Regions from separate parts of the Actinomadura sp. NPDC000929 genome, predicted to be linked through region 1. Evidence: riboswitches for the same ligand, from Rfam matches in the RefSeq annotation. Region 1 holds a riboswitch; the other holds the start of a gene.

What was found. A riboswitch is a leader RNA that binds a small molecule or an ion and turns the genes downstream of it on or off. The one in region 1 is predicted to bind thiamine pyrophosphate.
Region 2: it holds a riboswitch for thiamine pyrophosphate, as region 1 does, so the genes downstream of both, thiO (glycine oxidase ThiO) here and ABWI04_RS20275 (purine-cytosine permease family protein) in region 1, are expected to answer to the same signal.

What each region holds. Positions count from the first base shown of each region.
Region 1 is NZ_JBEUPA010000054.1:34,892-38,285, reverse strand. It holds gene ABWI04_RS20280 (sensor histidine kinase) at 1-10, opposite strand, end outside; gene ABWI04_RS20275 (purine-cytosine permease family protein) at 75-1,421, opposite strand; TPP riboswitch at 1,415-1,532, opposite strand; gene ABWI04_RS20270 (rhodanese-like domain-containing protein) at 1,706-2,041, opposite strand; gene ABWI04_RS20265 (SSI family serine proteinase inhibitor) at 2,251-2,550, shown strand; gene ABWI04_RS20260 (Fpg/Nei family DNA glycosylase) at 2,674-3,394, opposite strand, start outside.
Region 2 is NZ_JBEUPA010000123.1:19,580-22,973, forward strand. It holds gene ABWI04_RS31910 (thiazole synthase) at 1-475, opposite strand, end outside; gene thiS (sulfur carrier protein ThiS) at 472-672, opposite strand; gene thiO (glycine oxidase ThiO) at 669-1,796, opposite strand; TPP riboswitch at 1,786-1,899, opposite strand; gene ABWI04_RS31925 (NAD(P)/FAD-dependent oxidoreductase) at 2,005-3,240, shown strand; gene ABWI04_RS31930 (Rv2175c family DNA-binding protein) at 3,299-3,394, shown strand, end outside.

The sequences.
Region 1 (3,394 bases):
CGTCTGTCATCGTGCCACCGCACTCCGGCATGGCGCCGGGCAACTTGCGCCGAAACTTGCTTTCGACCCAAACCTTACCGTCTGGTAAGCCTACCGATGAGCAGGGCCGCGACCCCCGCCACCAGGAACGACAGCAGCGAGGCGCTCATCCACGCCTGCGGCGTGAAGTGCAGCGCGTCCCGCACGTCCGACCAGAAAGCGGTCCACCGCGCGACCGTGCCCGGGTTGACGAGCTGGTAGACGACGAACCCGATCGCCCATGCCGCGATCATGCCCCAGCGGGACGGCGCGGTCCGCGAGACGTCCCAGCCGCCGGCCCGGCGGCGGCCGAGGAAGAAGTCGGCGGCGAGGACGCCGAGCATCGGCACGAACACCGATCCGATCAGCGACAGGAAGCCCGCGTAGTCGCCGATGTCGAGGACCAGCGCGAGCACGGTGATGCCGACGCCGAGCGCGACGCTCAGCACCCGGCGGTCGGCCCGGGGGAACAGGTTCTGGATCGACACCGCCGTGGAGTAGGTGTCGGCGAACGACTGGTCGGCCTCCCGCAGCACGAACACGGCGAAGAACACCACGCCCAGCGAGACGCCCAGGAACGGGTCGAAGATCCTGCTCGAGTCGCCCGCCACCAGCGCCAGCGCGAGGAGCCCGAGGACGTAGGCGACGATCTGCGTGACGGAGTAGCCGACGGCCGCGGCGCCGAAGGCCCCGCGCTCGGTGCGCGCGTGCCGGGTGTAGTCGGCGGCGACCGGGACCCAGGAGATCGACACGGCCAGCGCGGCGTCCGCGCCGAGCCAGAACCCGCCCCAGGAGCCCTGCGTCAGGTCGGGCAGCGGCTCCCGGACGAGCTGGACGTAGAAGTACACGAGCGCGATCGCCACGGCGACGGTCACGTAGCGGCGCAGCAGCCGCACCGAGCCGAGCGGCCAGACCGTCAGCACGGTGGTGATCGCGCCCGCGGCGACCACGTAGCCCCAGCGCGGGACGCCGTCCCACAGCTCGCGGGCGGCGTCGGCGATGACGATCAGCTCGAACGTCCCCCACCCGACGAGCTGGGCGATGTTGAGGACGGTCGGCGCGTACGACAGCTTCGCGCCGAACAGGCCGCGCAGCAGCACCATCGCGGGCTGCCCGGTCCGCGCGCCGGGCACGGCGGCCAGGCCGAGCATCAGCCCGCCGAGGGCCGTCCCGACGGCCATCGCGACGATGCCCGCCATGATCGAGATCGTGGGGCGGCCGCCGGCGTCCGGCGCGAGGACGGTGTAGGCGCCGGAGAAGGCCAGGAGGCTGACCCCGAGGTTCCCCCAGAAGGCGCTCTGGTCCCAGAATCCGAGGACCTTGGGGGCCGGCTCGTCGAGGGTGAAGGGGACCTCGTCGGGGGCGCGCTCGCCCTGAGGGCGCTTTTCGACGTCGGACGTCACGGGACACACACTCCCTACGCCGGCATTACCCGGACAGGTTCATGCGGTCGGCGACGCCTTGGAGGCCGCCCTCTCAGCCCGGCTGTGGCCCGAGCTCCCGCGGTCATCGGTCAGGCCCGATCGTACAACCGCCCGTCACGCCCCAGAAGAGGGCAACCGGGTCAGATCACGCGAAAGTTTTCAGATCCCCCAGAGTCATCGAGCTCATGCAGCGACATCGACGCTCACGCAGCGACATCGACGCTCACGCGACGTCATCGACGCTCACGCAGCGACATCGACGCTCACGCGACGTACGGTGGACCGTCCCCCGCGCCCTCCATCGGCCGGCCCGCCTCGGCCCACCCGTGCATGCCGTCGCCGACGTTCCTCGCCAGCCACCCCGCCTGATTGAGCGCGGACGTGACCTGGGCGGACCGCGCCCCGGACCGGCAGATCACGTAGACCTCCCGGTCGCGGGGGATCTCGCCGGCGCGGTCGCCGAGATGGCGCATGGGGATGTGGACCGCCGCGGGCGCGTGGCCCGCGTCCCACTCGTCCTGCTCCCGGACGTCCAGCAGGTAGCCGTCCTGCGGAACATCCGCGGCGACCACGGCCGGCACGTCTTCCCCGAAATTCATCACACCCCCCATGGAACCGTGCGAAGCCCCCCTGCGTCGAATCACGCATGCGGTATCGGACGCTCGTTTTCGCAGCGCCCGGGCTGGCCTTGCTCCTGTCCACGGCCGCCTGCGGCGACGAACAGGCAAACGGAAACTCCGCCGGAGCGCCTTCGGGCACGACGTCCGTGCAGCCGTCCGGCTCACCGGCGGACACGCTCACCGTGCGGGTGAAGGCCTCCAAGGAGGCGCCCGCCAAGACCTGGAGGCTGACCTGCGCCCCGCCGGGCGGGGACCATCCCGAGGCGGCCGGCGCCTGCGCGGCGCTCACCAAGGTCAAGGATCCCTTCGCGCCCGTCCCCAAGGACCAGATGTGCACCAAGATCTACGGCGGTCCGGAGATCGCCACGGTCGAGGGCACCTGGCAGGGCAAGCGGATCGACACCACGTTCACCCGCGACGACGGCTGCCAGCTGCACCGCTGGAGCCAGATCGGCCCGGTCTTCGGGAACGTCCCGAAGGTCCGCTGATCCCGTCCCCGATCCTTCGTCCCGTCCGGACGAGCCATCCCCGTTCCGGCTCCGTCCCCGACTCCCGTCGCCAGGCCCCGGCACCCGCCGGGGCCTGGCCCGTCTCACGGCGCCCGGGGCCCGCTACTTGAGGAGGCGGGACATGCGGCGGTCGGCGAGCGGCTTGCCGCCCGTCTGGCAGGTGGGGCAGTACTGGAGCGCCGAGTCGGCGAACGACACCTCGCGCACCGTGTCCCCGCACACCGGGCATTTCTCGCCCGCGCGCCCGTGCACCCGCAGGCCGGTCTTCTTCTCGCCCTTGAGGTCCTGGGCTTCGAGGCCGCGCGAGCGCTCCACCGCGTCCCGCAGCGTGGTGACGATCGCCTCGTGCAGGACGGCGACGTCCTCCTCGGTCAGCGAGGACGCGATCTTGAAGGGGGACATCCTGGCGACGTGCAGCACCTCGTCGGAGTAGGCGTTGCCGATACCGGCGATCACCTTCTGGTCGCGCAGCAGCCCCTTGATCTGGCTGCGCTTGCCGTTGACGATCCCCGCCAGGGCGGCGGTGGTGAACGACTCGTCCAGCGGGTCGGGGCCGAGTGAAGCCACGCCGGGCACGTCGTCGGGGTCGCGGACGACGTAGACGGCGAGGCCCTTCTTGGTGCCGGCCTCGGTGAGGTCGAAGCCCGAGCCGTCGTCCAGGTGCACGCGCAGGGCGAGCGGGTTCTTGCCTCCGGGCCGGACGGGCCTGGCCGGGATCTCGTCGCGCCAGCGCAGCCAGCCGGCGCGGGCGAGGTGGACGACGAGGTGCAGCCCGTCGACGTCGAGGTCGAGGAACTTGCCGTGCCGGGTCGCGCCGGTGACG
Region 2 (3,394 bases), on a different contig from region 1:
AGCCGAGCGGCATCACGGCCGCGCAGCCGATCTGCTCCAGACGGTGCGCGAGGACCGGGTCGTCGCTGGTGTAGGGCAGGACGACGAAGCCGTCGTCGACGAGTTGCTCGGCGGCCTCGACCAGTTCGATCGGGTCGGGCAGCAGCGTGCGCTCGTCGGCGATCACCTCCAGCTTGACCCAGTTCGTCCCGAGCGCCTCCCGGGCGAGCTTGGCCGTCAGGACGGCCTCGCCCGCGGTGAAGCAGCCCGCCGTGTTGGGCAGCACCCGGATGCCGCACTCGGTCAGCACGTCCAGCACCGAGCCGCGCGCGGACGGGTCCACCCTGCGCATCGCGACCGTGGTGAGCTCCGTCCCGGACGCGGTCAGCGCCTCGCGCAGCACCGCCATGCTCGGCGCCCCGCCCGTCCCCATGATCAGCCGCGAGCCCAGCTCCTCGCCCGCGATGACCAGCCCGTCGGTGTCCTTCATCCTCATCCTCCCTGGACGGCGGTCAGCACTTCGACGCGGTCGGCGTCCCGCAGGGGCGTGGCCGCCCACTCCGCGCGCCGGACGACCTCGTCGTTCAGCGCCGCGGCCACGCCCGTCGCGGCCGCGGTGACGGACGCGACGACCTCGGCCACGCTCGCGCCGTCGGGCAGCTCGCGCGGCTCACCGTTGACGATCACCTTCATGCGCTCACCTCGGGGGAGAAGCGGTCGGGGGCGAACGGCCCGGCGACCTCGGGGACGGGCCCGTCCAGCAGCATCGCGGACAGGATGTCGGCGCTCACGGGCGTGAGCAGGATGCCGTTGCGGAAGTGCCCGGTGCCCACCAGCAGGCCGGGCAGCGCGGTCGGCCCCATCACGGGCGCGTTGTCGGGCGAGCCGGGCCGCAGCCCGGCGGTGACCTCCGCGAACTCCAGCTCGGTGATGCCGGGGAGCAGCTCGCGGGCGTCGCGCAGCAGCTCCCACAGCCCGCCGGCGGTGACCCGCGTGTCGAAGCCCAGCTCCTCCTGCGTGGCGCCGACGACGATCTCTCCGTCGGCGCGCGGCACCAGGTAGACCGACGATCCCCGGACGAGGCCGCGGGTCGGCCGCCGCAGGAACGGCGCGCGGGTGCGCAGCCGGAGCACCTGGCCCTTGACCGGGCGGACGGGTGGAACGGTCCCGGGAGGCAGGCCGCCGAGGTCGCCCGACCACGGCCCGGCGGCCAGCAGCACCCGGTCCGCGGGGATCACGGTGCCGTCGTCCAGCCCCACGCCGGCGGCGGCGTCGCTCTCGACGACGACCCGTTCGGCCCGCCGCCGGACGAGCCGGACGCCCAGCCGCTCGCACGCCGCCAGCAGCGCCGGGGCGAGCCTGCGGGGGTCGACCGAGCCGTCCTCGGGGGCGAGCAGGCCGCCGCGCACGCCGGGCGCGAGCATCGGCTCCAGCCGCCGGCACTCGCGGCCGGTGAGCGCCTCGGCGGCGATGCCCAGGCTCTCCTGGAACCGGCGCAGGTCGTCCAGGTGCCGCAGGTCGTCGGAGTCGAACGCGACCTCGACGATCCCGTCGGTGCGGTAGCCGGTCTCCAGGCCGGTCAGCTCCTCCAGCTCGGCGACGAACGCGCCGTACCGGTCGCGGGAGGCGAGGCCGAGCCGCAGCAGCGGCTCCTCGCCGTAGCTCAGCTCGCTGACCGGGGTGAGCATGCCCGCCGCCACGGAGGAGGCCCCGGAGGCGGGCGCGGGGTCGACGAGGGTGACGGCGGCGCCGCCGGCGGCGGTGCGCCAGGCGGTGGCGAGGCCGATCACCCCGGCGCCGATGATGACGATCTGCATGCGCGCTCCCTTCGCCGGCATGATCCGGATCAGGTCGTGGCGGTCGGCGGCCCGTTCAGCCGCCCTCTCAGCCCGGTCGCACCGGACTCCCGCGCTCTGTGCTGTTCTGCTGTGCCGTTCCGCTGCCCCCACCTTACGACCTCGGCGAACCGGGCAACTGCCTGGACACCTGTCCATCCGCGGATCGCCGCCCGTTAGGGTGACCTTCATGGAGAGGGTCATCGTCGTGGGTGGCGGGCTGGCCGGCGTGCGCGCCGTGGAGGCCCTGCGGAGCAAGGGGTACGAGGGCGCGCTGACCCTCGTGTCGGCGGAGCGGCACCGGCCCTACGACCGGCCGCCGCTGTCGAAGGCCGTCCTCGCGGGCGAGTCCGACGACACGACCGTCGACGCCGACTGGGACGCGCTGCGCTGCGAGCTGCTGCTCGGCGAGCGCGCCACCGGCCTGCGGCTGGACGGGCCCGGACGCGGCGGAACGGTGGCGTCCACGGCGGGCGACCTGCCCTTCGACGGGCTGGTGATCGCGACCGGCGCCGCTCCGATCACGCTGCCCGGGGAGGGGCGGCAGCACGTGCTGCGCACCATCGACGAGGCCCGCGACCTGCGCGCCCGGCTCACCGCGGGCGCCCGGATCGTGATCGTCGGCGCGGGCTGGATCGGCGCCGAGGTCGCGACCGCCGCGGCCCGCCGGGGCTGCGCGGTCACCGTCGTGGAGGCGGCCGACACCCCGCTGGCGGGCGCGATCGGGCCCGAGGTCGGCGCGCTCACCGCCCCCTGGTACGCCGAGGCCGGCGTCGAGCTGCGGACCGGGGTGAAGGTCGCGGAGGTGCGCGACGGCGGCCTCGTCCTCGCCGGGGGCGGCCGCGTCGACGCCGACGAGGTGGTCGTCGGCGTCGGGGTCCGGCCCGTCCTGTCGTGGCTGGAGGGCTCCGGGCTGCTGCTGGAGCGCGGGGTCGTCACCGACGGCTCCTTCCGGACCTACATGGGAGAGGAGACCCCGGGCGCGCTGCGGCCCGACGTCGTGGCGGTCGGCGACTGCGCCGCCTGGTGGTCGCACCGCTACGGGCGCAGGCTGCTCGTCGAGCACTGGGACGCCGCGCTGAACGCCCCCGAGGTCGCCGCCGCGGCCCTCCTCGGGCAGGACGCCGTGTACGACGCCGCCCCGTACTTCTGGTCGGAGCAGTTCGGGCGCATGGTCCAGTACGCGGGCGACCACTCCGCGTCCGAGCGGCTCGTGCGCAGGGGCGACCCGTCCGATCCCAGGTGGGCGGTGGCGTGGCTGACCGGAGACCGCCTCGACGCGATCCTCACCGTCGGCCGGCCCCGCGACCTGGTACAGGCGAGGCGCGTGATCGCCGCGGGGACGCCGGTGGATCCGGAGGCGATCGCCGACCCGGACGTCCCCGTGCGGCAGGCTGTTCGCGCAGAGCGATCAGAGGGGACGTAACGGCTGCGCAGCGGGTTTGAGTCTTCCGAAGGCGTGGTAGCAAGGGGGCGTGACGCAGATGCACGCAACCGTTGACAGCGCACTGGACCCCCGCACCGACGCCCTGGCCGGCGAGTGGCTCACCCTCCGGGAGACCGCCGACAGGCTCGGGATC